Regions from separate parts of the Azoarcus sp. DN11 genome, predicted to be linked through region 1. Evidence: riboswitches for the same ligand, from Rfam matches in the RefSeq annotation. Region 1 holds a riboswitch; each other region holds the start of a gene.
What was found. A riboswitch is a leader RNA that binds a small molecule or an ion and turns the genes downstream of it on or off. The one in region 1 is predicted to bind cobalamin.

Region 1 (10,438 bases):
GGACGCGAAGAAGGCGTCCATGTCGAGGTGGGCGATGCGGCGTTGCATGGCGATATTTTGCGGCAACGGGACGTGCGCGGGGGACGAGCGGGCGGATTCGCCTGCTCGTCGGAACGGGCGGAGGTCAATTTACAGCAGGTTCATCCGCTTCGCGGCTTCCCGCAGTTCCCCGCGGAAGTCCGGATGCGCGATGGCGATCAGCGCTTCGCAACGCTGCTTCGCCGTCTTGCCGCGCAGTTGCGCGACGCCGTACTCGGTGACGACGTAGTTGATGTCGTTCTTGCTCGTCGTGACGTGCGTGCCCGGCGTCAGCGTCGGCACGATGCGCGAGATCGTGTCGTCCTTGGCGGTGGAGGGCAGCACGATGAAGGCCTTGCCGCCGTTGGAGCGGTTGGCTGCGCGCACGAAATCGACCTGGCCGCCGGTGCCGGAGTAGGGCGAGGGGCCGAGGCTTTCCGAACCGCACTGGCCGAGGAAGTCGACCTGCATCGTCGCGTTGATCGCGACGAGGTTGTCGTTCTGCGCGGCGTAGTACGGGTCGTTGGTGACGTCGACGGGGTGCATCTCCAGCGTCGGGTTGCGGTGCATGTACTGGTAGAGCTTGTTCGAGCCGAGCGCGAAGGTCGCGAGGATCTTGCCGGGCTTGAGCGTCTTGCGGCGGTTCGTCACGGCGCCGGATTCGATCAGCGACAGGATGCCGTCGCCGATCATCTCGGTGTGGATGCCGAGGTCGTGCTTGTGCTTGAGCTGCATCACGACCGCGTCGGGGATGCCGCCGTAGCCGATCTGCAGCGTCGCGCCGTCGTCGATGAGGTCGGCGATGTACTTGCCGATCGCTTCCTGCACCGGCCCGATCGTCGGCAGGCCGACTTCGAGGATGGGGGCGTCGCTTTCGACCAGTGCCGCGACCTGCGAGATGTGGATGTGGCAGTCGCCGTAGGCGAAGGGGACGTTCGGATTCACTTCGAGGATCACCGCGCGCGCCTTCTTCACCGCGGCCATCGTGTAGTCGGGCGCAAGCGAGAGCGCGAGCCAGCCGTGCTCGTCCATCGGCGAGGCCATCGAGAACACGACGTCGGCCGGCGTCAGGCCGCGCTCGATGAGCTGCGGGATCTCGGAGAAGTAGTTGGGCAGGAAGTCCACCCAGCCCGCCTGGCCGCCCGGGCGCGAGGCGCCGCCGAAGAAGTAGGCGCTGTGGCGCACGTTGGCGACGGTCTCGGGATCGTAGTAGCCGAACTTGCGCAGCGGCAGGATCTGGCTGACGACGACGCCTTCGAGGCTCTGGCGGCGCGATGAGAGGGCTTCGAGCAGCGTGGGCGGCTCCCCGACGCCGGTGGGTACGACGATCGTGTCGCCGGATTGCACGAGTCCGGCAGCGTCCGCGGCGCTCATCCTTTTCTGCTGATACTGGACGTGTACGTTCATGATTCCCTCTCCCTGGTGTCGATTGCCGGTGCATCGATTCCGCTGCGACGATATGCATATCCGTACGCATGCGTATTGCTTGAATATGCATACGTATTGCTATTGCCGGCCGCACTTCGGCGGTGGCGCCGTATTCGACGCCATGACAGTACGCAGCCGCTGGCGCCGAGTGCGGCGCCGAGCGCGGACAGGGCGATGACAAGAGCGTAGCGCAAGGGGCGGGACGAGTCGAGCGGGGGGAAATCGAGGCGATGGAGGGCGTTGAAGAGCCAGCGGTGGCGCCGGCCGTCGTCGTCGAGGCGCGCGGCGATACGCCCTGTGGCGAGGTCGAGGTAGAAGGCGTTGTTCGCCGCGTCGTCGAAGCGCACGCGCAGCACCGGGAAGGGCAGGCCGGGATGCTGCCTGTAGTAGTAGTTGTCGCCCGCGTCGAGGCGCGCGGCGTCGCGGATGCGATCGTCACGGCGCAGGCGCGGGGCGGCGGCGAGCATTGTCGCGACGGGAATCGGGCCGGTTTCGGCCGCGCCGCCGTCGAGCGGCTGCCGCAGGAGATGATCGGGCCGGTGCAGCAGAAGCAGCGCGCGGCCGTCGAAGCGCTGCCAGCGCGCTTCGCGCACGTCCGTGTGCCGTGCGATCAGCGGGCCCGGCAGTGTCGCGAGTTCCTCGCGTTGCAGCGGGCCGTCGGCGAGCGCGAGCCGATCCTCGCGGCTCGGTGCGCTGCCTTTCGCCCAGCCGAAGGGGGCGAGCGAGAGCCAGCCGCTCAGCAGCCAGGTGAGCGTGCACAGTGCGGCTGCGAGTCCGCCGAGGTGGTGCCAGCGCTTCCACCCCAGGTAGGGCGTCGCGCGCCCCCCGGGATAGCGCCGACGCAGGCGCAGGCGCTGCACGCCGAGCCAGGTGCCGGTGAGCACGAGCAGGCCTGCGGCGGCGCTCAGCCACAGCACCAGCTGGCGCCACAGTTCCGCGTGCGTGCGGAGGGGGCTGAAATAGACCCAATGCACGATGCTGCCCGGCCAGTTCCAGAATCGCTCGACGGCCGTCGTGTCGCGCACCACTTCGCCGGTGCGGGCGGACACGTAGAGCTCGGTGGCGGCCGCGTCCCCGACCGGTACGCGATAAAGCGGGCGGTAGGGGTCGAGGCTGCGCCCGAGGGTCCACTGGTCCTGCGTCAGCTCGGTTGCGGCGCCGACCGGCATTGCGGCGAAGCTGCGGGCGGCCGCTTCGGCGTCGGTGGCCGACACCGGCGCGCGCGGTTCGCCGGTGTCGGCCCAGACGCTGCGCCAGCCGTCTTCGGCGAGGAAATGGTAGGCCGGGCGCTGCGGCGCCGCGGTGAGGCGCAGCTCGTCCGGGTTGCCGTGCAAGCCGAGCGCCGACCACGCCTGCCACGGAGACACGCTGACCGACGCGGCCGGGATCGGTCGCAGGTGCTGCAGGCGTTCGGCTGCGGTGAGCTCGGGAAAGGGCAGGTAGAGCATCACGACGCCGGACGCGAACCACAGGAGGATCTGCAGACCGAGCGCAATGCCCAGCCAGCGGTGTGCGAGATGAAGCAGGCGGGGCAGGCGCATGGCGGACCTCAGAAGCGCAGGTCGGCGGTCAGTTCCACGCTGCGCGGGGCGCCGAGCAGCACCTGGGTGCTGCCGTAGGCCGCGGTCGCGTAGAGCCGGTCGGTGAGGTTGCGCAGGTTCAGGCGCAGTGCCGTGCGCGGGTCGAGGTGCCAGCCCAGCGTGGCGTCGAGCACGGTATAGGCGTCGAGCCGGAGGGTGTTGGCGTTGTCGCCGTAGCGCTTGCCGACGTAGCGGGCGCCGATGCCGGCGTCCCAGCCCGCGCCCACGTGGCTCACCCACAGGTTTGCGAGGCGTTCGGGGACGTTTGCCGGGGTGTTGCCGGCACGCGAGGCGCCGCCGGCCTCGACCAGCTCGTCGAAGCGGGCATCGAGGACCGTCGCGTTCGCGTCGATCCGCCAGGTGCGCACGGGCTCGATGCTCGCGGTGATTTCGATGCCGCGCGAGGACTGGGTGCCGCCCTGGACGCTGATGCCCGGGTTCGCCGGATCGCGCGTCACGATGTCGTCCTTGCGGATGTGGAAGGCCGCGGCCGTCCATTCGCCGTGCAGCGCGTCGAGCGATTGCTTGACGCCGGCTTCCGTCTGGCGCGCATGGGTCAGGTCGAAGTTGCGGTTGGCGAGGTTCAGTGACACGAGGCTGGTGACGGGATCCGAGCCGGTACTCGCCTGCGCGTACAGGCTCGTCGCCGGCGTTAGTGCATGGACCGCGCCGAGGCGGACGGCGTTGGCATTGAAGCGTTTGTCGAAATCCTGGCCGGACACGAGTTCGTCGCGCGCGACGGCGATGCGGTCGTGGCGCAGGCCGGCCACCAGGGTCAGCGTCTCGCCGACGCGCAGCGCGTCCTCGACGAACACGGCCTGCTGCCGCGTCTCGGTATCGAACTTCGGACGGGTCGGATCGGGGCTGTCGAAGCGGCCCGGTTCGAAGTCCCGGGCCGGCACGACGGATTTGCCGCGGTAAGGCGAGTTGTTGGTGTGGCGGAAGTCGACCCGCATGAATTCCCAGCCGACGTCGAAGCGGTTGCGCATGCCGCCGAGCGTGCCCTCGTGCGCGAGTTCGAGCCGGTTGCCGGCTTGTTCGAGGCGATGCAGGATTTCGAGATAGCCGGTGCGCGTGACCGCGTTGGTGGCGCTGTCGAGTGCGTATTGCTCGACGTTGCGCCAGTGGCGGTCGGCGGCGAAGCGATAGGTCTCGTTGCGCAGCGTCCAGCCCCCGCCCGCCTGCCATTCGATGCGGGCGCGCAGCCGGTCGTCGTCGAGCGCGTAGCGCGGGTCGTCGATGTTGTAGTTCTCGTGGCGCAGGTCGCGGGCGATGCGCCCGTTGCGCAGCGGGGTGCCGAAGTAGGCGGTGGGATTCTCGCGCGACAGGTCTGCGCTCAGGTCGATCTGCAGGTCCGCCCGCGGCGCGAGGTGCAGCGTGCTCATCAGATTGCGGTTGTCGTGCTCGCCGCGGTGGATGAAACCGTCGCCGCCCGCGACGGCGGCGTCGAGGCGCAGCGCCGCGGCGTCGCCCACGGCAGTCGAGCCGCCGACGCCGATGTGGTATTCGCCGCGGCTGCCGGCGGTGAGGCTTGCGTCCAGGTGGCGCCCGCGCGTCGGCGCCTTGCGCACGAGGTTGAGGATGCCGCCGACCGCACCGTCGCCGAACAGCACCGAGGCCGGGCCGCGCAGGATCTCGATGCGCTCGTAGCCCCAGGTGTCGGACGGATAGGTGAGGGTGCCCGCGCCGGTGGCGAGGCGCAGCCCGTCCTCCGCCTGCGCGACCGAGTTGTTGCCGGTGAAGCCGCGGCTGGAATAGGCCTGGCCGCTGCCGGGCGTGCCGATGAAGCTCAGGCCGACGGCCCGCGTCGCGGCGTCGGCGACGCTGCGGTCGCCGCGTTCGCGCAGCGTCTCGACGTCGAGCGCGTCGACGCTCGCGGGCGTCTCGCGCAGGCTCAGTCCGAGGCGCGATCCCGTGGCGCCCGGGCGGTCGAGATCGAGGCCGGCGTCGGGCTCGGCGCGCGCCGAAACCTGAACTGCCGTCAAGACCTTGTCGTCGGCGTGCGCAAGGCCGCCGGACAGGGCGAGCACGAGGCTCGCGGCGAGCGGGCGAAGCGCGAACGGGATGCGGCGAACGGGGGAACTACGGTGCTTCTGCATGCAATGACTCCAGTCGTGAAGCGACCGGACGGGCAGGCGAAGCAGGGGCGCGGCGTCCTCGCGGAGCGCGGGCGACAACCTCCCGCGGTCAGGCGGTCGGCGGCCGGGGCACGCTAGCCTTGCTCCGCCCGCATCCCCGCGGCCGGTCGCATGGTTGATCCCGGGCGCAGAATTGCGCGGCGGGATCGGAACACCAGCAGGCCGGTCTCCGGACTCACGAGTCTTGACGGATCGCCTTCCCATGCCGTGCGCGAAGCCTCGTGGGCTGCACGCGTCCGGCACAGTGGCCGGGCCATCGGGGAGATGGCCCGTGATCCGCCCGCACTCGCCTACCGTTGCGGGGGCAGCCAGGGCTTGGCCGGCGGGGAATTCTGCCGGCGCACCCTGTTCCCGTTTCACCCGCCGTTCTGGCGGGCACCTGCTGGAAAATGGGGGAAAAGCGCGTCAAACGGTGGTCGGTGCGCCCTCCCGGCAGTTCGCGGCCTGGCCCGGGCGGCTCATGCGAGCACTTCCCCTTCGGCGGCGGTGTCGTCCTCGTCGACGGCCTCATCGGCGAGCGCAGCGAGGATGTAGTCGACCGGTAGCGCATGGCGGCGGGCGAGTTCGTCGGCGCTCTCGCCGCTCGCACGCAGGCTTTCGAGCCAGCCGTCGAGGCCGGTCGACAGCGAGCGGCCGGCCTTTTCGCCGTTGTGCGTCGTGCCCGCCTCGACGTCGTACTTGTTCGCGTAGCCGCGCGGCGTGACCATCAGGCCGTCGCGGATGAAGGTGTTCGAGTTGCCGATCAGCACGGTGCTCAACATGCCGATGTCGCACTCGGTCATCTTGTCGAGCGTCGTGAATTCGATGCGCTGCTTGGGGCGATAGGCGGATTTGACGATCGCGACGGGCGTGTCCGGGCGGCGGTGCGCGAGGAAGAGGCGCTGGGCCTCGACGATCTGGCGTGCGCGGCGCCCGCTCTTCGGGTTGTACAGCGCGACGACGAAATCGGCCGCGGCGGCCGCGTTGAGACGGCGCGCGATCACCGGCCAAGGCGTCAGCAGGTCGGACAGCGAGATCGCGCAGAAGTCGTGCGTCAGCGGCGCGCCGACGAGCGCCGCGCAGGTGTTCAGCGCGGAGGCGCCCGGGACGATCTCGACTTCGATGTCGCCGGGTTGGCCCGTGGGGGGCGTCCAGCCGGCCTGGAACAGCACTTCGAAAGTCGGGCCGGCCATGCCGTAGACGCCGGCGTCGCCCGAGGAGATCAGCGCGACCTTCTTGCCCTGCTTGGCACGGTCGAGCGCTTCGATCGCGCGGTCGAGCTCCTCGGTCATCGACTTCTTGACGACCTCCTTGCCTTCGACGAGGTCGGCGACGAGGCGGATGTAGGTGACGTAGCCGATGATGGTATCGGCCTCGGCGATCGCGGCGCGGGCGCGGCCGCTCATGTGCTCGACGCTGCCGGGCCCGAGGCCGACCAGCATGATCTTGCCTGTGCTCATGGTGTTCTCTCTTTGTTGAGGGCGTAGGGCGGGATGAAATCCCGCCGTTTTCCGCCGGGTGGCCGACGGTCGCGTGTCAAATGTGGTGCAGGAGCCTTATCCGCCGCGTGTGTCGTCGATGACTATCCATGCGGCGGAAGACGCTTCGCGCTTCCGCCCTACGCGCGGGCGGTGGCCGGGGTTCCCTGCGTCGCGAGCGCCGGGCGCACCCAGCGGGCGACCGCCCAGCCGGCGAGGCTGCCAAGGGCAAGCCATTCGATCGCGCTGGAGATTGCGGTGGCGATGGCGAACTGGCCGGTCAGAACTTCCATCTGGCGTGCCACTTCATCGCTGTAGGCGGCGAAGGCACCGTCGATATGCGGTGCGCCGAGCGCGTAGGGCAGGGCCAGCAGGGCGATCCCGAGCCAGCGCAGGCGGCCGGGGACGAAGGCGAGGACGCTGAGGCCGGTCGCGGAGCAGAGGACAGTGATGAGCCACCAGGTCTGGCGTGCTTCCAGCGCTGCAGCGGCGGTGCCGGGGATCTCGGGCGGCAGGCCCAGAGAGGGCGCAGCGAAGACGCACAGCCAGGCGGCGGCGCCCCACACGAGGCCGCTGCGTGCCGAGGCGACGCGGCGGCCGCGCAGGTGTTCCCACGTCGTGATCGCGGCGATCAGCACGAGGCTGAAGCCGATCGCGGTCAGCACGTTGGCGATCAAGGTCCAGACATGCCGTTCGGTGCCGTCTGCGGGCTCCCAGGCTGCTTCCTCATGGACGTGGACGGCGCCATGGGCGTCGTCGTGGTCATGAGCCATCGCGGCAGCGGGTTCGGCGGCTTCAGGCGCTTCGGCCGAGCCTTCGAACACTTCCGCGGCGGCGATGATCGGGATGACCTGCCAGTGCTGCACGGCACTCACGAGCAGGCCGGCGAGCGCCCCGACCAGCAGGGCGCACAGGACGATACGGCGGAACAGCATGTCCGGCTCCGGGCTCAGTGGCAGGGGAAGACGTTGGAGTGACGCGTATCGTGCGCGGCGTTGTGGGCCGCGGCGATGTGACTGAAGCCCACACCGTAGACGATCACGGCGCCGAGCAGCGCGGCGGTGACGACGGGCATCGCGATCGCCATCAGGGCGCTCTTCGGACGGGCGATTTCGAGGGTGGCTTGCTGTTGCATGGTGGTTCTCCTTCTTCGATGGGTGTGGGACAGCGTTTGAAACTCAGTTCGATGCCGGCATGCGCGCGACCGACACCGTGGCGTTGCGGCCGTCAGGTCCGCGCAGCTTGTGTTTTTCGACGACGAGTTGCGTGAGATCCGTGCCGGCGGCGATCAGGGCTGCGGCTTCCGACACGGACGGCGTGCCGGTGTAGCGGCGCACCGTCTCCGACGGATTCGGCACCGGCACGGCGGCGAGTGCCGCCGCCGGATGGAAGGCGATGGTCCAGCCGAGGTTCGTCGCGATTTCGAGCAACCCAAGCTCGTCGGCCTTGAGGTCGATGCTCGCGACCGCGCGTACGTCGGCGAGGCTCGCGCCGGCCTGGGCGAGCGCCTCGTCGATCGCGCGCGCGATCGTCTGCGCGGGCGTGCCGCGGTCGCAGCCGAGCCCGAGAGCGACAGGATTGCGTGACGCGCTCACGCCGCCTCCTGCGGCGGGCGGTAGATCACGCGGCGCCCTTTGAGGCGTTCGGCCCAGCCGGCAGGCAGATCGCGCCGGCTGATCCACAGCACGGCGCCGAATTTCTCGGGATCGACGTCCTCGAGGCGCGCGAAGCGCTTGAGGTTCGCGGGGAGCGGGCCGCTGCGGCCATTCGCGTGCCGCGTCCACCAGTCGACGCTGCCGGCTTCCTGCACGAGCGCGACGGGCTCGTCGTTCACGACCGCGGCGCTCGCGCGCACGATCTCGTCGTGGCTCGCGTCGAAGGTCCAGCCGAGCTCGCGGCCGAGGAGATCCACGGCGAGCGTCTCGCGCGCGTCGGATGCGGTCGTCAGCACCGGCTGGGCGCCGAGCGCTGCGGCGAGCACGCCGGCGAGCGCGTTGGCGCCGCCGAGGTGACCGGACAGCATCGGGATCGCGTAGCGGGCGCCTTCGTCGAGCACGACGATGCCGGGGTCCTGCTCCTTGGCCTTCAGGTGCGGCGCGATCAGGCGCACGACGGCGCCGAGCGAGACGATCGCGACGATGCCGTCGAAGCCTGCGAACAGCGCCGGGATCTGGTCGCCGGTCTTGCCGGTGTAGCAGGCGGCGGCGCCGGGCGCGGCGGCTTCGGCTTCGGCGCGGAATTTCTCGGGGGCGAACAGGCGGGCGCCGGGAATCGCCGCGACGACGCGGCCGGCGAGCGCGATGCCGTGCTTCGTGATCGAGACGATCGCGACGCGTTCGTTCGGGAAGGGCAGTTGCGCGCTCATGCCGTGGCCTCGGCACGCTTGCGGCAGCCGCGACGCAGCTCGCCGCGCGCGCGCTTGGGGTTCTGCACGAGCAGCAGCGACAGGTAATTGACCTTCTCGCCGCGCAGGCTCGCGACGTCCTTGACGACGCGCTCCTCGGGCGAGCCGACTTTCTCGATGAAGCAGCTCGTCGCGAGCAAGTCGCGCGCTTCGAGGAGATCGAGCACCTCGTCCAGCAACGGTTTCACCTTCATCAGCACCAGCGTGTCGAACTCGTCGAGCAGGTGGTCGATCACCGACACGCCGTAGGCCGCCGGGATCACCGCGACCGTTTCGTCCTCCTCTGCGAGCGCGATGTCGGCGCAGGCGGCTGCGGCGGCGAAGGAGCTCACGCCGGCGATGGTCTCGACTTCGACTTCGGGCGCGAGCTCGCGCACGGCACGGGCGAGGTGGCGGAAAGTCGAGTAGGTCGAGGCGTCGCCCTCGACGAGGAAGGCGACGTCGCGCCCTTCGGCGAGCAGTTCGGCGGTGCGGACTGCGGCGCGCGTCCAGGCTTTCGCGAGCGCCACCGCGTCACGCGTCATCGGGAACACCAGTTCGACGGCGTCGGCCGGCACGTCGAGGCCGGCGCGCACGACGATGTCGAGCGCGTAGGAGCGTTCCTCGGCCTTCTTCACCGGATAGGTCCAGCGCGCGTCCGACTGCAGCGCGGTCCAGCCGCGGCGCGTGATCAGGTCGGGATCGCCGGGACCGAGCGACACGCCGATCAGGCGGCCGTAGCGGGGCGTGGGGAGGGCGTCATTCATTGTTGTTCTCTGCTTGGGGAGTGTTCTTGTACGCGGTGACGATCCACACCGGGTTTTGCGCCGCGAGGCGGTGCATGTCGAGGATCGGCTGGCTGCGCGCGGCCGACAGCATCGTCACGTCCCACTGGGCGCCCGCGGCGGCGAGCGCGGCGGTTGCGGTCGCGAGGTTTTCGATCGTCACGAAATTCATCACGAGGCGGCCGGCGGGCTTGAGGCGCGCGAGAATCAGCTCGATCAGGCCGGCGAGTTCGCCGCCCGAGCCGCCGATGAAGACCGCGTCCGGATCGGGCCAGGCGTCGAGACCGTCGGGCGCCTTGCCTTCGACGAGGGTGTAGTTCGTCGCCTGCAGGCGCTTCGCGTTCTCGCGCGCGTTCGCGGCGTCGCCGATGTTCTTCTCGATCGCCCAGACGTGGCCGAGGCGGGCGATGCGCGAGGCTTCCAGCCCGACCGAACCCGATCCGGCGCCGATGTCCCAGACCAGGCTGTCGGCGCGCAGGCCGAGCTTCGCGAGCGACACCGCGCGCGCTTCGAGCTTGGTGATCAGACCCTTTTCGGGCTGGCGCTGGACGAAGTCGGAATCTTCGAAACCGAACACCGCGCGCGGGGATGGCACGGCTGCGCGGTCGATGACGACGATGTTGGGATCGGGAAACTCACGCGCGGCAGC
Region 2 (10,438 bases), 1.8 Mb from region 1:
CCCGGCGAGGTCGGTCTCGGGCAGGATCGCGACGAACTCGTCGCCGCCGTAGCGCGCCAGCAGGTCGTCCTCGCGGATCGCGCTGCGCACCGCCGTCGCGACCTCCTGCAGGAACACGTCGCCGAAGCCGTGGCCGTAGGTATCGTTCACCGACTTGAAGTTGTCGGCGTCGATCATCAGCAGGCCGAACCGGTAGCCGTGACGGCCCGAGCGCGTGGCCTCGCTGTCGAGCAGCTCCCAGAACACGCGCTGGTTGTAGAGGTTGGTGAGCGGATCGCGCGTCGCGTAGTACTCGAGATCCTTCGTGTATTTGTCGATCGCCTTCACCGAACCGACGACGTTGAGCAGCGTCGACAGGATGCTCTCGACCACCAGCCAGCGCGTGGCATCCGTGCCGGCCTGGGCCTGCATGCCGATGCCGACGATGCCGCCGATCTTGGGCGCCTCGACCAGCAGCGACTTGGTCTGCACCTCGATGTCGCAGCGCACGAGTTCCGGCGAATTGCGCGAGTTGTCGGCGATGTTGTGCTCGATGCGCACGGCGTAGCCGTCGGCGAAGTAGGGGTTGCGCGCGAGCGACTCGCGCACCGTCGCCTCGAAGAGCTGCTTGCTTTCGGCCGACGGCGTGTAGCGCCAGAACACTTCGAGGTCGAAGATGTCGTCGCCGGTCTTGAAGATCGAGAACAGCGCATACGCCGGCATCACGCCGTCGATGTCGATGAGGAGGCGATTCACGTACTCGCGCCAGTCCTTGACCACGTCCGACGTGAGGATGAATTTCTCCAGCAGGCGGATCTCGAACTCGAGCATCTCCTTGTCCACCGCCACGCTGCGCACGCGCTCGGCGAGTTGCCGCACCTCGGCCGCGACCGGGCTGAACTCGGCAAAGCCGAAATCGAGCGAGGTTTTCTCCAGCTGCTTCAGGTCCGCAAGCCGGCTCACCGAGCGGATGTTCGTCGCGAACCCCGCGATCGCGCGGTCGATGCGGCGGCGGATATAGATCACCATCAGCAGCGTCGCGATGATCGCGACCGGAACGATGGGGGCGAAGGCGAGCAGGAACTGCCGCTCGCCCGCTTCGAGCAGCGGAGTGATGTCCTGGCGCACGTCGATGATGCCCAGCACCTCGCCGGCTTTCGCGTTGGTGTGGCACTGCCGGCATTCGGCCTCGGCGCGCAGGGCGTGGATGACGCGGATTTCCGGCCCTTGGTCGAAGCGGCGGCTTTCCCCGGTCGCAATCACCTCGAGCATCGCGGCGTCCATCTCGCGCTGGCGGATGTCGCCGAACAGTTCCGCGACGCGCGGCGCGCGGTAGATCGCGATCTGGTGCGGCGTGTTGTCCACCGAACGCTCGATCGCGCGGATGAACTCCTCCAGCTGCGTGCGCGACCAGCCCGTGCGCATCAGCTGGAACATCGACTGGAAGGTCATCTCCGCGAAAGTGTTCGCGTCGCGCATGGCCTCTTCGCGGATCGAGCGCTCATGCAGGTTGGACACCACGAACTGGGTGGCGACCACGAGCGCGGTCGAGAAGATGACGGCGGCAGTCAGCAGGAGTCCGCGGATGGTCTTGAGTGGCGTCATTGCGTGTGGTGATCCCGGACTTGCACATGCGACGCAGGCGGTCGCTACCGGGGACCGGCCGACGCCTGGCGGAAATGTAAGAACGCGTAACAAAACGGAAATTTCTGCGGACTATACTCCGCCGCCCTCGTTCCGAGAAGCCTTGTTACCGTCAGGGAAATCGCCCTCGGCGAGGAGTGCTTCGGCTTGCGCGCGCGTGAGGAAGCGGCCGGGGAGAGGCACCAGTCCGCCGACCGCAGCGCGATAACGCGCGTAGCGGGCGCCGTGCTGGACGAGGAGTTTGCGCTCCTCGAGCACGGCGCCGATCCACAGGTAGGCGGTGATGCACAGCGCGGATGCGAGGCGAGCGGCATCCATGTCGCGCGTCCACAGGATCACCAGGCCGAGGAAGTACCACGGGTGGCGCACGATGCGGTGGAGCGGCGACAGATGCAGCGGCCCGTCCTCGTGCGGAGGCGGGCTCGGGGCCGCGCGCCACTGCGTGAGGCCGGAGAAGATCCCCATGTCGTAATGGCGGGTCGTCGACGGGAAGGCCGCCAGCGCCGCGAGCGCGAGCCCGTTCGCCAGCCACGCCCACGCGCCCGACCACTCCCACAGCAGCGGGCCGCGTAGTGCGAAGGTGAGCCACAGCGGGGGCACGAGCAAGACGGTCGCGATGCCGTTGAACGCCAGCCGGTAGCCGCGCATTGCACCTGGCCAGCGCTGCGCGACCACGCGCTTCACCGCGAAGGACGCCAGCAGCGAATGGACCAGCCCGTAAAGTGCCCAGGCCGTCACGAGGACGGCGATCTGCAGGGCGGAGGGGGACATCGGCGGCCTCCCGTGGCGTCATGAAAGCGGGCAAGCCCGCGATGTTCGCTGATGATGCCATGAGCAAAAATGAAATACCCCTTTCGTCGCATGTTTCAAGGTATTTCCGGGCATAATTGCGTCCCGGAGAAACATCGAGCGGAGCGGCCTGCAGCGGGCTATCCCGGAGTCCGAATGAACCTGAATCGAAAGATGACCCTGCTGTTCGGCGGCATTGCCATGGGTACGCTGGTGATGCTGGTGCTGATCAGCCTGTATGCGTTCCGCAGCTATTCCATCGCCTCGTCGACGGCCCACGTCCGGACGGCGGCGGAGATGGTGCGCGTGCACCTCACCGAGGCGATGATCCAGGGCACGATCAGCAAGCGCGAGCAGTTCCTCAACCGCCTGCTGGAGGTCCAGGGCCTGCGCTCGGCGCGGGTCGTGCGTTCCCCGCACGTGACCGAGCAGTTCGGCGCGGGGATGAACCGCGAAATGAATCCCGACGAGATCGAGAAGCTCGTGCTCGCCGACGGCAATCCGCGCTACGAGATCCGCGACGAGGGCAGCGACTCGGTGTTCCGCGGCACGATCCCGTTCGCGGCATCGTCGCGCGGCACGCCCAACTGCCTGCAATGCCACAAGGTGAGCGAAGGGACGGTGCTCGGCGCGGTGACGATGGAGCTGTCGCTCACCGAACTCAAGGAAAAGGCGCTCACGACGGTGACGTGGATCATGTTCACGATGGCCGTGTTCGCGGTGCTGTCGATCTTCCTCGCGCGCAAGCTGATCCTGCCCGTGGGCTCGACGGCCCAAGCGGTGGAGCGCGCCGTGCAGCGCGCGCTGAAAGGCGATTTCAAGGGGCGCGTGGAAAAGCGCACCGACGACGAGATCGGCCAGATCGCGAGCGAGACCAACAACCTGCTCAACTTCCTCGACGACGGCCTCGCGCGCATCAGCCAGCGCGTCGTGCAGCTCACCGGGCGCACCCTGCGGCAGGACGACAACCAGCTCGAGGTCGCGATCGACATGGTCAACGGTCTGGCCGACGCCTCGAGCTTCAAGCAGGCGATCGAGGAGGACGAGACCAAGAGCGAGATCTTCGGCCGCTTCGGCCGCGTGCTGACCGACCATTTCGGTGTGCGCGAGTTCTCGATCTACGAGACGTCCGGTCCCAAGCAGCTCGATCCCTTCATGGTCGACGGCAGCCAGGGCAGTGCGTGCCACTGGTGCGATCAGCAGATCCTCGTGCGCAGCGACATGTGCCGGGCCAAGCGCTCCGGCCACCCCGTCGATGGCCTGACGCAATCGGGTATCTGCTACGCCTTCAAGCAGCCCGATGACGCCGCGGAGTCGCGGCGCCACTACTGCGTGCCCATCATGCAGTCCGGATCGGTCGGCAGCATCATCCAGATCGTCGTGCCGGAGGCCGAGGCGGCGCGCTTCCATGCGCAAGTGCCCTACGTGAATGTCTATGTCCGCGAGATGGCGCCGGTGCTCGAGGCCAAGCGCCTGACCGAGACGCTGCGCGAATCCTCGCTGCGCGACGCGATGACCGGCCTGAACAACCGCCGTTTCCTCGAGGAATACGTCGACACGCTGGTCGCGACGACGCGGCGGCGCAAGACCGATCTGGCGATCCTGGTCCTGGATATCGACTATTTCAAGATGGTGAACGACACCCACGGCCATGATGCCGGCGATATCGTCCTCAAGTCGCTCGCCGCCATGCTGAGGAGTTCGGTGCGGGCGTCGGACATGGTCATCCGCTTCGGCGGTGAGGAGTTCCTCATCGTGCTGCAGGAAACCGAAGCCGCCAACGCGATCCGCGTCGCGGAGAACATTCGTGCAGCCGTCGGGGACCTGAAGGTCCAGGTCGGGGGCGCGGTGCTGCAGAAGACGATCTCGATCGGCCTCGCGATGTTCCCCGAGGACAGCGAAACCTTCTGGCAGGCCGTGAAGTTCGCCGACGTCGCGCTGTACCGTGCGAAAGAGGACGGTCGCAACCGTGTCGTGCGTTTCAGCCCGGAAATGTGGGAAGGGCACGCCGGCTCATACTGAGCAGGCCGGGATTGCTGACGAACGCGGCGCCTCTCCCGGCGTCGCGGTCCGGCATGCAGGTGGCGAGGGGCTGCAGGCGCCCTTCCGCGACAGGAGCAGGCGCCGTGCACGCCGCGCCGCGGAGGACTGCGCGGCGCGGGGGCGGACCGGCCTTAGCGGACGACCTGAGTGAGTTCGCCCGACTTGTAGCGCGCGGCGATCTTCTCCAGCGCCACCGGCTTGATGCGGCTCGCCTGGCCAGCGCAGCCGAAGGCCTCGAAGCGCGCCTTGCACACCCGCTTGGCGGCTTCGCGGGCGGGCTTGAGGAATTCGCGCGGATCGAACTTCGACGGGTTCTCGAACAGGAACTTGCGGATCGCGCCGGTCATCGCGAGGCGGATGTCGGTGTCGATGTTGATCTTGCGCACGCCGAACTTGATCGCGGTCTGGATCTCCTCGACCGGCACGCCGTAGGTCTCCTTCATGTCGCCGCCGTACTGGCGGATGATTTCGAGGAGCTCCTGCGGCACGCTCGACGAGCCGTGCATCACCAGGTGGGTGTTCGGCAGGCGCGCATGGATCGCCTTCACGCGCTCGATCGCGAGGATGTCGCCGGTCGGCTTGCGCGTGAACTTGTAGGCGCCGTGGCTCGTGCCGATGGCGATCGCGAGCGCGTCGCAGTCGGTCTGCTTGACGAAATCGGCAGCCTGATCCGGGTCGGTCAGCAGCATCGAGTGGTCGAGCGTGCCTTCGGCGCCGACGCCATCCTCCTCGCCGGCCTGGCCGGTCTCGAGCGAGCCGAGGCAGCCCAGTTCGGCCTCGACGGTGACGCCGATCGCGTGCGAGAACTTCACCACCTCGCGGCTCACGGCGACGTTGTATTCATACGAGGACGGAGTCTTGCCGTCTTCCATCAGCGAGCCATCCATCATCACGCTGGAGAAACCCGAGCGGATTGCGCCCATGCAGATCGCGGGCGACTGGCCGTGGTCCTGGTGCATCACGACGGGAATCTGCGGATAGGCTTCGACGGCGGCGTCGATCAGATGGCGCAGAAAGGCTTCGCCGGCGTATTTGCGGGCGCCGGCCGAGGCTTGCATGATCACGGGGCTGTCCGCTTCGGCCGCGGCTTCCATGATCGCCTGGACCTGCTCGAGGTTGTTGACGTTGAACGCCGGCAAGCCGTAGCCGTTTTCGGCGGCGTGATCGAGCAGCTGGCGCATGGAAACGAGGGGCATTGTCCTTCTCCGGTATCAAGTGCAGGCACGCCAGGCGTGCCGGGTTGCGAATTGGCTCGCATTTTAGCGTTTGTTGGGCGGCGGTGGGTCCGGCGAAGGAAACGGGTTGCAACGACCCGCCGCCGCGCCTCGTGCTCAGAACGGCAGCAGACCCCGGGCCGCGAGCGCCTGGGCCGCTCGCAGTTCATCGCGCAGCGCTCCGGCGTCGGCAGCGTCGCCGCCCCAGCCGTCGAAATGCACCAGTTCGTCGAGCGGCAGGCGCTGGCGCCAGCCCGCCGTCTGCAACTCGGGCTGATCGAGGAAGTGGCTGACATGGCCGATGCACAGGTAGGCGACAGGCATGACGCGTTCGGGCAGCGACAGGATCTCGCGGATCGCCGACTGACGGAAGATGCTCACCCAGCCGACGCCCAGCCCCTCGGCGCGGGCGGCGAGCCACAGGTTCTGCACCGCGCACACCGAGCTGTAGAGGTCCATCGCCTTGATGTGTGTGCGCCCGATCACGACCGGGCCGGCGCGGTCGCGGTCGCAGGTGATGCACAGGTTGATCGGCGCCTCGAGGATGCCCTGCAGGCGCAGGCCGGAATAGACTTCGCGCTGCTTGCCCTCGAACATCTGCGCGGCTTCGGCGTTGGCCGTTGTGAAGGCGTCGTGCACGCGCTGTTTGACGGCCTGGTCGCGCACCAGGACGAAGCTCCACGGCTGCATGAAGCCGACCGATGGTGCGAAGTGTGCAGCGGTGAGGATGCGCGCGAGCATGTCGTCGGCGACCGGATCGGGCAGGAACTGGCCGCGCACGTCGCGCCGCGCGAGGATGTTGCGATACACGGCGGCGCGCTCGGCGTCGTCGAAGTGGTGGTGGGCCTGGTGGCCGGGAGCGGCGGTCTTCATCGATTCCCCTTGTGAAGAGCAATGGACGGCGAACGGACCAGTTCGCCGCTGATCTGCCTCCCGGCCGGTCTTCTGACTCGGGTTCGTCCCGTGCCGCGCCTTCCCGACCCGGAGGGCCAGTGGCATCTTGCGGCGGCGGTCCCCCTCACAGCGTTGGGCACGTCGCGGAATCGGCTCCCCCGGAGGGTGCCTCACCGCATTCCCGATTCTCCCGCGGATCGCGGGCACCGGGAGGCATGGTGTAGAGCGCGTGAGTCTAGCAGACTGCGGGCCGCGCGCCGACTTATTGCTCGGTCAGGTGCGGTGCCGGGTGTTCGCCCACGCGTACGATCTTGAGCGTGTTCGTGCCACCCGAGGCGCCGATCGGTTCGCCGATCGTCAGCACGATGAGATCGCCGCGTTCGACGACGCCCTGATCGAGCAGGATCTGTTCCGCTTCCCACAGCAGCAGGTCGCGATCCTGGTGCGTCTGCGACATCAGCAGCGGAAAGACCTCGCGGTACAGCGTCATCTGGTTGCGCGACTCCGCTTCCGGCGTCAGCGCGTAGATCGGCACGCCGCTGTTGAGGCGGCTCATCCACAGCGCCGTCGAGCCGGTCTGGGTGAGGGACGCGATCGCCTTCACCTTCAGGTGCCAGGCGGTCCAGATCGCGGCCATCGCGATCGATTGGTCGATGCGCGTGAACACGCGGTCGAGCACCTCGCGGTCGAGCGTGACCTCCGCGGACTTCTCGGCCTCGAGGCACACGCGGCTCATCGCCTCGACGACCTCGACCGGATAGTTGCCCGACGCGGTCTCGGCCGACAGCATCACGGCATCGGTGCCGTCGAGCACGGCATTGGCGACGTCCGACACCTCGGCGCGCGTGGGCACCGGGCTGCCGATCATCGATTCCATCATCTGCGTTGCGGTGATCGTGAGCTTGTTACAGTCGCGCGCGGCGCGGATCATCTTCTTCTGCAGCGCCGGCACCGCCGCGTCGCCGACCTCGACCGCGAGGTCGCCGCGCGCGACCATGATGCCGTCGGAGGCGTCGAGGATCTCGTCGAGGTTGGCGACCGCCTCGGTGCGCTCGATCTTCGCGATCAGCAAGGCGTCGCTGCCGGCGGCGCGCAGGAGCTGCCGTGCCATGTACATGTCGGCCGCGCTCTTGGGAAAGGAGACGGCGACGAAGTCGACGCCGATGAGGGCAGCGGTCTTGATGTCGTCCATGTCCTTGGCGGTCAGCGCGGGCGCGGTCAGGCCGCCGCCCTGGCGGTTGATGCCCTTGTTGTTCGACAGCTCGCCGCCGACCCGCACCGTCGTGTGGATCTCGGGGCCGGCGACGCGATTGACGACGAGCTTCAGGCGGCCGTCGTCGAGCAGGAGGACGTCGCCCGGCCTGACGTCCTTCGGCAGGTTCTTGTAATCGAGGCCGACGCGGGTCGCATCGCCCAGTTCGCAGCGTGCGTCGAGGATGAATTCCGCATCCTTGTGCAGGTGGACGCGGTCGCCGGCGAACTTGCCGACGCGAATCTTGGGGCCTTGCAGGTCGGCAAGGATGCCCACCGACCGGCCGGCGCGTTCCGCAGCCTCGCGGACCGCCGCCGCGCGCGCGACGTGATCCTCCGCCTTTCCGTGCGAGAAATTCATGCGCACGACATCGATCCCGGCATGCACCATGCGTTCCAGGATTTGCGGATCGGTCGAGGCGGGGCCCAGGGTGGCGACGATCTTCGTGTGGCGCGGCATGTTGTCTCCGTGTCGATATGCGTCCGAGAACCCGATTCTACCCGTGTGCGCCGTCTGCCGCCGCCCGCGCGGGTTTGCGCGCCTCTCGACAGATGATGTCGCTTCCTATAATTTTGCCTGCATCAATTCAATCACGGACTCGCGAACGCCATGAAACTCGTCCCCGTCGCTTCGTTGTGCACGCTCGTCATGTTGACGCAGCCGGTTCTTGCGGCCGATCCGGCTCCTGCGAACCCGCTCGGCGGACTCGTGTTGCGCGCCGATGAGAATCGCAGCGCGAACCTGCTCGACAAGGCGGTGGCGCGCTTCCGCAAGGTCGGCGATGCGGCGTTCGACGAATTCAACCGCGCGTCGCAGTTCCGGGACCGCGAGCTTTACGTGTACGCGCTCGCCACGGATGGCACCCTGCTCGCAAGCGGCGGCTCCTCGGCGGCGCTGGTCGGGCGCAATGTCGCGACCATGCGGGATGCCGCCGGCAAGCCCTTCTTCCGCGAGATGCTCGACATCGCGGCGAAAAGCGGCGAGGGGCGCGTGGAATATCGCTGGCTGAATCGTGAAGACAATCGCGAGGAGCCGAAGGTGACGCTGTTCCGCAAGGTCGGCGAGCGCATCATCGCGGTCGGCTATTACGTGCCGCGTGCCACCCCGGCGCAGGCGAAGGATCTGCTGGAGCGCGCCGTCGCGGCAGTGAAGGAGAAGGGGACGCAGACCGCGCTCGCCGCCTTCAACGCACTCGACGGCGGTTTCGTGCAGGACGACCTCTACGTGTTCGCGATCGATCTCGAGTCGCAGCGTTTCCTCGCGCACGGCGCAATCCCGAAGCTGGTCGGCAGCGAGGGCCGCACGGTGCGGGATCCCAAGGGCAAGGCGATCGTCGCCGACATGGTGAACATCGCCAGCCGCAAGGGGGAGGGCGAACTCGACTACGCCTGGCGCAACCCGGTCACCGACAAGCTGGAGACCAAGCATTCATTCATCCGACGCGTCGACGGCATGCTGGTCGGTGTCGGCTATTACACTCGCTGACGTGCCCGGTTGACCTCCGACAATATCCCGCGGGGGCCGATCCGCGAGAATGCAGCGCCGACGGACTCCGTGCCGTCTGACGAAACGTTCACTCTCCGAAGGATGAAGCGCCGATGATCGACGACGTTACCCGCTCCCTGCTCGACAGCCTGCCGCGCGGCGGCCGCTACGACCTTTCGGTCGCGCACGATCCCGCGAGCGACCTGCACGCGCTGACCATCGTGATCGACGGCGAGACGTTCCAGCCGGGAATCGGATACGAGAGCAGCGACGATTTCGAGTTCGACCGTGATCAGATCGCAGCGTATCTCGTCACGCGCAAGCAGAAGTGCGGTGGCTGCGGGAGCTGCAGCTGCGGTTGAGCGTCCGCTCGGATCCTTCCAGCAAATGAAAACGGCCACCGCGGGGTGGCCGTTTTCATGGTGGCCCGGTGTTGCCGGGCCTGCTGCGAGGGTTTCTTCAGTCGTTGAAGCGCTTTTCCAGCGCCGCGATCGCCGGCAGGGTCTTGCCTTCGAGGAACTCGAGGAAGGCACCGCCGCCGGTCGAGATGTAGCCGACATCCTGGGCGATGTGGAACTTCGCGATCGCTGCCAGCGTGTCGCCGCCACCGGCGATGCAGAAGGCGTCGGAATGGGCGATCGCCGAGGCCATCATCTTCGTGCCGCCGGCGAACTGGTTGTGCTCGAACACGCCGACCGGGCCGTTCCAGACGATGGTGCCGGCGTGGGCGATGATCTCGGCGAGCTTCGCCGAAGTCTTCGGGCCGACGTCGAGGATGCGGTCGTGCGCGCCGACTTCGTCGACCGGGATGCGGTTCGCGCGGGCGAGCGCGGAGACTTCGTCGGCGACGACGACGTCGACCGGCAGCGGCACTTCGGCGCCGCGGGCCTTCATGATGTCCATGACGGCCTGCGCTTCCTTGACCAGTTCCGGCTCGGCGAGCGAGTCGCCGATGCGGTGGCCCGAGGCGAGCAGGAAGGTGTTGGCGATGCCGCCGCCGACGATCAGCTGGTCGACCTTCTGCGCGAGGGTCTTGAGGATGGTCAGCTTGCTCGACACCTTGGCGCCGCCGACAATCGCGACGAGGGGGCGTGCCGGGGTCTCGGTGGCCTTCGTGAGCGCGTCGATCTCGGCGCCC
Region 3 (10,438 bases), 2.1 Mb from region 1:
ACTGTCCGATCTGCAGCGTACGCTGCAGCAGCGTGCGCGCCGTATTCATCACTTCCGCGTTGGCCTGGTACGCGCGCGATGCCGAAATCATGTTGGTCATCTCCTCGACCACATTCACGTTCGACATCGTCACATACCCTTCCCCGTTCGCCGCCGGATTGCTGGGGTCATACTGCAGCCGCCCCGGCTCCGCACTCTCGACGACGTCCGACACCTTCACGCCGACCCCGCCCGGCCCCGCCACCGGCGTCGCCGTGAACACCACCTGCTTCGCGCGATACGGCTGCCCGTCCGGCCCGGCGACGCTATCCGCGTTCGCGAGGTTCGACGCCGTCGCATTCAGGCGTGCGGATTGCGCATGCAGCGCCGAACCCGCAATCGCAAAAACATTGAACATGCTCATGGACGCCTGCCCTCCCCTCACTGACCGGTGATCGCCGTCTGCATGCTGCGCAGCAGGCCGTTGATGAAGGTCACGCTCGCCTCGTAATGCACCGCGTTCTCGGCGAAGGCAGCACGCTCCACGTCCATGTTCACCGTGTTGCCATCCACACTCGACTGGAACTCCCGGCGAAACCCGACGAAGGCCCCGAACGGAGTCTCCGCAGCCACGCCTAGGTGGCGCGACGACGTGCCCGTCAGTTCGAGCGGCCCCATGCGCTCGCCCATCGCCCCCTTCAACGCGGCACGAAAATCGACGTCGCGCGCCTTGTAGTTCGGCGTATCCGCGTTCGCGATGTTCGACGCCAGCATCTGCTGCCGCTGCGCCTGCAGGTTCAGGGCCGTCTGATGAAACTGCAGCGCGCTGTCGAGTTGGGTCTTCATGGCATCACCTCAAGTTCCGCCGCCAACTGCCGTAAAGGCCATCAGCCGGCATTCGCCTCATTGCACCTTCCATGCCAGGGATGTTAGTCCTGCCCCGACAAGCCGCTTGCCGCGATAAGACCGGCAAAAACCGGCCAATTCAGCCGCTTTCGACATCCCTCCGGCATCACCCGGCAAGCGCCACGGAAAATCTTGCCGGTTGCCGAGCGGCCTGCCGCATGGTGCAATGCGCGCCATGCCCGCGCCTCTTCTCATGTCCCCATCCTTCCGCCATGCCGCCGTATTCCTGCCGCTCACCCTGGGCCTCACGCTCGCGGGCGGGAACGCCAGCGCGCAGCAGCCCCTGCAACCGGTTCGGCAGGTCGTGATGACCTTTCTCGGCCAGCAGACGTCCGGCCTGCCGGGGAAAATCGGCGTCACGGTCGAGGGTCTCGACCCGCAGAACCAGCTCCCGCCGTGCGCCGAGCTCACGCCCTTTCTCCCGCCCGGCACGCGTGCGTGGGGCCGGATCAACGTCGGCGTGCGTTGCGAATCGCCCGTCAACTGGACCGTCTATGTCCCCGCCCAGGTTTCCGTCGTCGGCGAGTACCTCGTCACCGCGCGCCCCATCCGCGCGGGCCAGATCATCTCGCCCGCGGACCTCGAACGACGCACCGGCGATCTCGCCGGCGAGGCCCCCAACACGCTGACGGACATGACCCAGGCCGTCGGCCATAACGCGCGCTACACGATCGCCGCCGGCAACCCCCTGCGCGCCGACATGCTCCGCCTCCCGCAAACCGTACGCCAGGGCCAGAATGTCAAGATCGTCGGCGCCGGCAGCGGATTCACCGTCACCAGCGAAGGCCGCGCCCTGAACGCCGCCGCCGCCGGCGAACCGGTCCGGATCCGCTTGAATAACGGACAAGTCGTCTCGGGCAAGGCACGCACCGATGGCACCGTGGAGCTCGATTTCTGAGCGCTCGCACGTCGGCAAAAAAACGCCTAAAGTTTTCCCTCGGGCGGTCGTTGATACGGTCAGAGACCGCTTAATGGGAGTAGCGCCATGAAAATCGAAGGATCACTCAAATCGCCAGGGGCCGCCCCGGCGAGCGGCGCCCGTGAGAAACGCCCCGCCGCGAGCACGACGCTTGCGAGCAGCTCCTCGACCGAAGAGAAAGTCGAACTGTCGTCGCTCTCGTCCAGCCTCAACAAGGCCGAAGCGGTGATTGCCTCGACTCCCGAGGTCGACCACCGCCGTGTCGATGAAATCCGTCAGGCCATCAGCGAAGGGCGCTTCAAGATCGACGCCAACCGCATCGCCGACGGCCTGATCGAAAGCGTTCGCCAGATGCTCGACACGCAGAAATAATAAGCTCCGTGAGCCTGCAGCCCGAACTTCAGCGACTCGTCCAGCTGATCGACAGCGAAGCCGTGCTGCTGCGCGGATTCCTCGCGCTACTCGAGCGCGAGGAATCCCTGCTCATCGCCGGCGACGCCGACGGTCTGCTCGTTCTCACGCGCGAAAAAACGGAGCGCTTCCACCAGTTGCAGCGCATCCACAGCGACCGCGCCCTGCTGCTCGGCCGGCTTCGTCGCCCGAACTCCGACACCGCGATCCGCGAAGTCTGCCAACCGCTCCCCGACACCCTCAGGCGCTGGGACGAAATCCACGCACTCGCATGCGACGCGCGGGCCCGCAACGACCTCAACGGCAAGCTCATCACCGAGCGTCTCCAGCATAACCAGGCCGCGATGTCGATCCTTCTCGACGCATCCAGGCAGCCACAACTCTACGATTCCGCCGGCAACGCCCGCCCCGGCGGAGGCGGCCGCCACCTCGGCAGCGCATGAACTAAAAGGCCCGCCCGGGAACTCTCCCGGGCGGGCCCGCGCGCAATCACAGCCGCTGATGACTGGCTCAGGGCAGCACGAAGTCGAAACTGCTCTCTACCTCGGCATCCCAGCCATCCCAAAGGAAGTCGTTCGCCTTCCCGTCGGCGATCAAGCGAAAAGCATAGCGCGTCTGCTCCTCGTAGAAGCCGCAGAACGCCCCGACGCGGTCCATCCCGCCGTTCATCTCGTGCGCCTCGGCCGGGCACGGCGAGCCGCAGAAATGCCGGATCGCGCACCCCTTGCAGGGATCGATACGGTCGACGTTCCGTCCCGTCACCTTCCGGAATGCCTCGCTCTCCAGCACATCCTCGATGCGGTCGGTGAACAGGTTGCCCCCGCGGAACGCATCCAGGCCGATGAACTCGCTGCACGGGAAGAGCCCCCCGTCGGGCGCCAGGGCGAAGAACGCGCGCCCCCCACCGCACGGCGAGATATCGCACATCAGCCGGCGTGCGGTCGGTGCAAGGATCGCCAGCAGAATGTTCGCAAAGTTCGCGACCACCATCTTCCGCCCCGTCTCGCGATACAGCGCATGCGTTCGTTCCACCGCTGCGATGAAGGCACGCGCCAGCGAGTCATCATCCGGTCGCACCGTACGCGCTCCCGGCAAGGTGCAACGCACTGCATTCAGCATGCAGGTCGGCACTTCGCGGGCATGGAACAGCTCCACCAGCGGCACGAGTTGATCGAGGTTCTTCTCCGTGCACGTCGCGATCACGCTCCACGCCGAATACCCCCGCAGCGCCTCCATCGCCCGGAGCACCTTGTCGTGCACACTCTTGCCGCCGAAGGTCAGGCGGGTCGCATCGGTCGTCTCGGCCAGCGGCCCGTCGAGCGACAGGCCGATGCTCACCTGCCGATCGGCGAGAAACCCGATCGCCTCGTCATCGAGCAGCGTCGCGTTCGTTTGCACCCCGAACACGTAATCATCCTTGAACGCATCGATCGCGGCGAACAAGGCGGCCCGATTCATCAACGGCTCGGCACCGTGAAAAATCACGCGCGGCTTGCGCCCGTCGGGAAGCACCGTCGAAAAGTAGGACCGTAGCCGCCCCAGCGCGTCCACCAACCGGTCGGCGTCCATGTGCTGCCCACCGCGGCGCATTCCCTCCGGAATGTAGCAATACGTGCAGTTCAGGTTGCACCGCTCCGTCGGATTGACATAAACGGCCGAGGGCTTCAGCTCGAAACGCAGCGCATGCAACTCGCGCGCGAAATCCTTTGCCTTTGCCTGATAGTTCAACATCAAGGCACTATCGGTCAGCGTGTCCGCGAGCTTGTCCTTGCGAACGAGCGCCCAGAACGCACTGTCCGGGTCGCTCAAGGCCATATAGTCGTCATGTCCGATGTCGAACGGAATCAGGCTCGCGCCATTGCCGAGATTGGCATAACGCCCCGCAGAGGGGGCGTTGCTCATCAAAGCCGAGCCGCTCATCGCTTCTCCCTGCGATCCATCAGAACGTAGTGAGACAAACCCACCCCATCCGCCTCGCAACGCTTGCGCGTCGCGATGATCGCGGGCCTGTGCACCGGGAGCGCGCCGCTTGCAGCGGCGGGGGCGGCGTTCTTTGCGAACTCTTGCTTGATATCAGTCGAAGGCATCCGATTCTCCTGTTTGTCCAAACACAAAAACAAAAAGGGCTCCGCTGCCGCACTGCCAAGTGCGGACAGCGAAACCCTTGCCATTGGTTCCAGCTACAAAACAGTCGATTACGGCACGTCTTCTGGCTTCCGGATCAACCTGCCTGTCGCGCCTTCCCATCGTGGTACTCCACGACAGTGGCCGGATGCCCGGAATCGTTCCGTCACCCTGGCGACATTCGTCCCCGGTTACAGCGGCGGGCCCGCCACGGAATTGAGCAAGCTCGCACCGTGTTCCGACGATCGCAATTGCATCGTCATGGCCGAATCGTTCACCATTGTCCCGACGAGCATCTCTTCAGTCAATACCCTTGCCCCCACGCCTGACTGCCGATCACCGGCTGGCCCAGAGCACCTTCGCAGTCACATTCCGCCCAGGTCCTGGATGGCATCGACAACCATGCCAGTGCCGACCGCAATCATCAGGATATCGCCTGCGACGCGAACGAACTTGTGCCCCGCCGGAGGCACCCCGAGTTCGACCGTGAGCGCCGGCGGCAGATCGTAATACGCGACATCGCGCGGCAACGCACGCCCCACCGCCCACTTTCTCGCCTGCCCGGGCGGCATGCACCCGTTTCCCTTTTTCGCCAACCCCGGAGGACACCTCCCCGAACCGCCCTCGCGCGTGAAGTATTCGCGGATGACCGTCCGATCACGTTGCTCGAACCGGCTCACCACCCGCTGCGAACCTTCATCCCCCAGGCGCGCACCGCGATCACGACTGTCCCGATCCGCATCCCCGCCCTCGTCACGGTCGCGTTTGTGCTGCCCGCCCTTTCCACCATGTCCGTTCTCCCGCTGCCAACCTCCGCCACCAGCGTGATCGGGTTTTTCAGCATAGGCGACGCCAAAAACCATGATGCCGGCACAAAGCGCGGCGCACACCGCTGCCTTGCGCGATCGGATGCGATGCATGTTTTATCTCCCTTGAATGGTGTCACGCAGCGAATTGCGAAACGAACACTTCACACGGATCGGACGCCCCAGACAGCACGCTGCCTGTTGCCAGCAACATACAACAAATCTGCATGGAAACGGAATGTCCACGGTTGACGTAAAAAAGCCGCTCATCCTGGTTTAGGAGAGCGGCTTTTTTGATTGGGTAGTCTGACGATGACCTACTTTCGCACTCACGTAGAGCACTATCATCGGCGCGATCCTGTTTCACTGTCCTGTTCGGGATGGGAAGGAGTGGTTCCGGGACGCTATGGTCGTCAGACTGTAAGGGGTAACAAAGGGGGGAAGTAAAGTGTTGGTTTGTTGGTGTGATGCGTTGTGTGTGAGTTTGTTGAGCGATCCAGGGTTATAGGATCAAGCCTCACGGGCAATTAGTATCGGTTAGCTTAACGCATTACTGCGCTTCCACACCCGACCTATCAACGTTGTGGTCTTCAACGACCCTTCAGGGGGCTCGAGGCCCCGGGGAAGTCTCATCTTGAGGCGAGTTTCCCGCTTAGATGCTTTCAGCGGTTATCTCTTCCGTACTTAGCTACCCGGCGATGCGACTGGCGTCACAACCGGTACACCAGGGGTACGTCCACTCCGGTCCTCTCGTACTAGGAGCAGGTCCTCTCAAACTTCCAGCGCCCACGGCAGATAGGGACCAAACTGTCTCACGACGTTTTAAACCCAGCTCACGTACCACTTTAAATGGCGAACAGCCATACCCTTGGGACCGGCTACAGCCCCAGGATGTGATGAGCCGACATCGAGGTGCCAAACTCCGCCGTCGATGTGAACTCTTGGGCGGAATCAGCCTGTTATCCCCAGAGTACCTTTTATCCGTTGAGCGATGGCCCTTCCATACAGAACCACCGGATCACTATGACCTGCTTTCGCACCTGCTCGACATGTTGGTCTCGCAGTCAAGCCGCCTTTTGCCATTGCACTATCAGTACGATGTCCGACCGTACCTAGGCGACCTTCGTACTCCTCCGTTACCTTTTGGGAGGAGACCGCCCCAGTCAAACTGCCTGCCATGCACGGTCCCCGACCCGGATTCACGGGCCCAGGTTAGAACCTCAACGACACCAGGGTGGTATTTCAAGGTTGGCTCCACGGCGACTGGCGTCACCGCTTCAAAGCCTCCCACCTATCCTACACAAGTCCCGTCAAAGTCCAATGCAAAGCTACAGTAAAGGTTCATGGGGTCTTTCCGTCTAGCCGCGGGGAGATTGCATCTTCACAAACATTTCAACTTCGCTGAGTCTCAGGAGGAGACAGTGTGGCCATCGTTACGCCATTCGTGCAGGTCGGAACTTACCCGACAAGGAATTTCGCTACCTTAGGACCGTTATAGTTACGGCCGCCGTTTACCGGGGCTTCGATCAAGAGCTTGCACCCCATCACTTAACCTTCCGGCACCGGGCAGGCGTCACACCCTATACGTCCACTTTCGTGTTTGCAGAGTGCTGTGTTTTTAATAAACAGTCGCAGCCACCGATTCTCTGCGGCCCCTTCGCCCTTCGGATGTACTCCTACAAGCTACTGGGGCATACCTTCTCCCGAAGTTACGGTATCAATTTGCCGAGTTCCTTCTCCTGAGTTCTCTCAAGCGCCTTAGAATTTTCATCCTGCCCACCTGTGTCGGTTTGCGGTACGGTCGATCTTAGACTGAAGCTTAGAGGCTTTTCCTGGAAGCATGGTATCAATCACTTCGGTCTCAAAGAGACCTCGTCATCACGCCTTGGCTCAGCCCCGCGGATTTGCCTACGGGGCACGCCTACACGCTTAAACCGGGACGTCCAACACCCGGCTGACCTAACCTTCTCCGTCCCCCCATCGCATCTAAAATCGGTACAGGAATATTGACCTGTTTCCCATCGACTACGCATTTCTGCCTCGCCTTAGGGGCCGACTCACCCTGCGTCGATGAACGTTGCGCAGGAAACCTTGGGCTTTCGGCGAGGGTGCTTTTCACACCCTTTATCGCTACTCATGTCAGCATTCGCACTTCCGATACCTCCAGCATCCCTCTCGAGACACCTTCGCAGGCTTACGGAACGCTCCCCTACCATCTCTTGCGAGATCCGCAGCTTCGGTTCATGGCTTGAGCCCCGTTACATCTTCCGCGCAGGACGACTCGACTAGTGAGCTATTACGCTTTCTTTAAAGGGTGGCTGCTTCTAAGCCAACCTCCTAGCTGTCTATGCCTTCCCACTTCGTTTCCCACTTAGCCATGTATTTGGGACCTTAGCTGGCGGTCTGGGTTGTTTCCCTCTTGTCCCAGGACGTTAGCACCCCAGGACTGTCTGCCGTATATCACTTTGCGGTATTCGGAGTTTGCTATCGCGGGGTAGATCGCAGTGACCCCCCCAACGATTACAGTGCTCTACCCCCGCAAGTGTCCGTACGACGCACTACCTAAATAGTTTTCGGGGAGAACCAGCTATTTCCGGATTTGTTTAGCCTTTCACCCCTATCCACAGCTCATCCCCTAATTTTTCAACATTAGTGGGTTCGGACCTCCAGTACCTGTTACGGCACCTTCATCCTGGCCATGGATAGATCATCCGGTTTCGGGTCTACGCCCAGCAACTATGTCGCCCTTATCAGACTCGGTTTCCCTACGCCTCCCCTATTCGGTTAAGCTCGCTACTGAACGTAAGTCGCTGACCCATTATACAAAAGGTACGCAGTCACCCCTTGCGAGGCTCCCACTGTTTGTATGCATGCGGTTTCAGGATCTATTTCACTCCCCTCCCGGGGTTCTTTTCGCCTTTCCCTCACGGTACTGGTTCACTATCGGTCGATCACGAGTATTTAGCCTTGGAGGATGGTCCCCCCATCTTCAGACAGGATTACACGTGTCCCGCCCTACTTGTCGCACGCTCAGACCCGCCACCCATTTTTCGCATACGGGACTATCACCCTGTATTGTCGGACTTTCCAGACCGTTCTGCTAAATCGATGGTTTAGTCGTGCAGGCTCTTCCCCGTTCGCTCGCCACTACTTGGGGAATCTCGGTTGATTTCTGTTCCTGCGGCTACTTAGATGTTTCAGTTCGCCGCGTTCGCTTCCACACGCCTATGTATTCAGCGCGGGATACTCCCGAAGGAGTGGGTTTCCCCATTCGGACATCGGGGGATCAAAGCTCCATTGCCAGCTCCCCCCCGCTTTTCGCAGGCTTGCACGTCCTTCATCGCCTGTGATCGCCAAGGCATCCACCACATGCACTTAGTCGCTTGATCCTATAACGCTGGACCCTGTCGCCAGGGTTCAACCGCTACAGACGAACTCACGCTTGTGCGCATCCACCGGCCGCTGGTTCAAAGCGCCGATGAACGCAAAAATGCAATCACACCAACCCATGCAGCAACCCGCCTTTCGACCGGCTGCCGCACACTTTACTTCTTCCACTTTGTTAAAGAACACTGGCACCAAGGCCTAAGCCCTGCACACATCCCGTGCACACGGCTTAACCCTTCGTCGAGCCACCTAGCCGAGCCCACCCAACGGGTGGTGGAGGATGACGGGATCGAACCGACGACCCCCTGCTTGCAAAGCAGGTGCTCTCCCAGCTGAGCTAATCCCCCTCTCGTCTCGGTGGTGGGTCTGGTTGGGTTCGAACCAACGACCCCCGCCTTATCAAGACGGTGCTCTAACCAGCTGAGCTACAGACCCTCTCGTCAAACTCGAGGCTCTTGCCTGAACAACCGATAAGTTGTGGATACTTGGCCAACACGGCCTGTCTCTTGAAAGGAGGTGATCCAGCCGCACCTTCCGATACGGCTACCTTGTTACGACTTCACCCCAGTCATGAATCTCACCGTGGTAAGCGCCCTCCCGAAGGTTAAGCTACCTACTTCTGGTGAAACCCACTCCCATGGTGTGACGGGCGGTGTGTACAAGACCCGGGAACGTATTCACCGCAGCATGCTGATCTGCGATTACTAGCGATTCCGACTTCACGTAGTCGAGTTGCAGACTACGATCCGGACTACGATCGGCTTTAAGGGATTGGCTCCAGCTCGCGCTTTGGCAGCCCTCTGTACCGACCATTGTATGACGTGTGAAGCCCTACCCATAAGGGCCATGAGGACTTGACGTCATCCCCACCTTCCTCCGGTTTGTCACCGGCAGTCTCGCTAAAGTGCCCAACTTAATGATGGCAATTAGCGACAAGGGTTGCGCTCGTTGCGGGACTTAACCCAACATCTCACGACACGAGCTGACGACAGCCATGCAGCACCTGTGTCCTGGCTCCCGAAGGCACTCCCGCATCTCTGCAGGATTCCAGGCATGTCAAGGGTAGGTAAGGTTTTTCGCGTTGCATCGAATTAATCCACATCATCCACCGCTTGTGCGGGTCCCCGTCAATTCCTTTGAGTTTTAACCTTGCGGCCGTACTCCCCAGGCGGTCGACTTCACGCGTTAGCTGCGTCACTCAGTGAGTTACCTCTCCGAACGACTAGTCGACATCGTTTAGGGCGTGGACTACCAGGGTATCTAATCCTGTTTGCTCCCCACGCTTTCGTGCATGAGCGTCAGTATCGGCCCAGGGGGCTGCCTTCGCCATCGGTGTTCCTCCACATATCTACGCATTTCACTGCTACACGTGGAATTCCACCCCCCTCTGCCGTACTCTAGCCGTGCAGTCACAAGCGCAGTTCCCAGGTTAAGCCCGGGGATTTCACACCTGTCTTACACAACCGCCTGCGCACGCTTTACGCCCAGTAATTCCGATTAACGCTCGCACCCTACGTATTACCGCGGCTGCTGGCACGTAGTTAGCCGGTGCTTCTTCTGACAGTACCGTCATCCACCTCCCGTATTAGGGGAAGCGTTTTCTTTCCGTCTGAAAGAGCTTTACAACCCGAAGGCCTTCTTCACTCACGCGGCATGGCTGGATCAGGGTTGCCCCCATTGTCCAAAATTCCCCACTGCTGCCTCCCGTAGGAGTCTGGGCCGTGTCTCAGTCCCAGTGTGGCGGATCATCCTCTCAGACCCGCTACGGATCGTCGCCTTGGTAGGCCTTTACCCCACCAACTAGCTAATCCGACATCGGCCGCTCCAATCACGCGAGGTCTTGCGATCCCCCGCTTTCCCCCTCAGGGCGTATGCGGTATTAGCTACGCTTTCGCGTAGTTATCCC

Region 2: it holds a riboswitch for cobalamin, as region 1 does, so the genes downstream of both, bluB (5,6-dimethylbenzimidazole synthase) here and CDA09_RS20165 (TonB-dependent receptor) in region 1, are expected to answer to the same signal.
Region 3: it holds a riboswitch for cobalamin, as region 1 does, so the genes downstream of both, cbpA (modified peptide precursor CbpA) here and CDA09_RS20165 (TonB-dependent receptor) in region 1, are expected to answer to the same signal.

The regions. Positions count from the first base shown of each region.
Region 1 is NZ_CP021731.1:4,332,501-4,342,938, reverse strand. It holds gene dinB (DNA polymerase IV) at 1-48, opposite strand, end outside; gene CDA09_RS20175 (acetyl-CoA hydrolase/transferase family protein) at 130-1,425, opposite strand; gene CDA09_RS20170 (PepSY domain-containing protein) at 1,422-2,987, opposite strand; gene CDA09_RS20165 (TonB-dependent receptor) at 2,996-5,125, opposite strand; cobalamin riboswitch at 5,308-5,562, opposite strand; gene cobJ (precorrin-3B C(17)-methyltransferase) at 5,623-6,603, opposite strand; gene CDA09_RS20155 (CbtA family protein) at 6,762-7,556, opposite strand; gene CDA09_RS20150 (CbtB domain-containing protein) at 7,571-7,756, opposite strand; gene CDA09_RS23420 (cobalamin biosynthesis protein) at 7,800-8,216, opposite strand; gene CDA09_RS20145 (cobalamin biosynthesis central domain-containing protein) at 8,213-8,986, opposite strand; gene cobI (precorrin-2 C(20)-methyltransferase) at 8,983-9,771, opposite strand; gene cbiE (precorrin-6y C5,15-methyltransferase (decarboxylating) subunit CbiE) at 9,764-10,438, opposite strand, start outside.
Region 2 is NZ_CP021731.1:1,139,049-1,149,486, forward strand. It holds gene CDA09_RS05120 (putative bifunctional diguanylate cyclase/phosphodiesterase) at 1-1,584, opposite strand, end outside; gene CDA09_RS05125 (methyltransferase family protein) at 1,696-2,394, opposite strand; gene CDA09_RS05130 (diguanylate cyclase) at 2,569-4,434, shown strand; gene fba (class II fructose-bisphosphate aldolase) at 4,587-5,651, opposite strand; gene bluB (5,6-dimethylbenzimidazole synthase) at 5,787-6,542, opposite strand; cobalamin riboswitch at 6,588-6,789, opposite strand; gene pyk (pyruvate kinase) at 6,826-8,274, opposite strand; gene CDA09_RS05150 (cache domain-containing protein) at 8,425-9,300, shown strand; gene CDA09_RS05155 (hypothetical protein) at 9,414-9,662, shown strand; gene CDA09_RS05160 (phosphoglycerate kinase) at 9,760-10,438, opposite strand, start outside.
Region 3 is NZ_CP021731.1:1,454,768-1,465,205, reverse strand. It holds gene flgC (flagellar basal body rod protein FlgC) at 1-403, opposite strand, end outside; gene flgB (flagellar basal body rod protein FlgB) at 421-825, opposite strand; gene flgA (flagellar basal body P-ring formation chaperone FlgA) at 1,079-1,783, shown strand; gene flgM (flagellar biosynthesis anti-sigma factor FlgM) at 1,871-2,176, shown strand; gene CDA09_RS06700 (flagella synthesis protein FlgN) at 2,185-2,658, shown strand; gene cbpB (peptide-modifying radical SAM enzyme CbpB) at 2,726-4,135, opposite strand; gene cbpA (modified peptide precursor CbpA) at 4,132-4,302, opposite strand; cobalamin riboswitch at 4,398-4,615, opposite strand; gene CDA09_RS06685 (hypothetical protein) at 4,705-5,259, opposite strand; rRNA gene rrf (5S ribosomal RNA) at 5,450-5,563, opposite strand; rRNA gene CDA09_RS06675 (23S ribosomal RNA) at 5,652-8,534, opposite strand; tRNA gene CDA09_RS06670 (tRNA-Ala) at 8,804-8,879, opposite strand; tRNA gene CDA09_RS06665 (tRNA-Ile) at 8,891-8,967, opposite strand; rRNA gene CDA09_RS06660 (16S ribosomal RNA) at 9,042-10,438, opposite strand, start outside.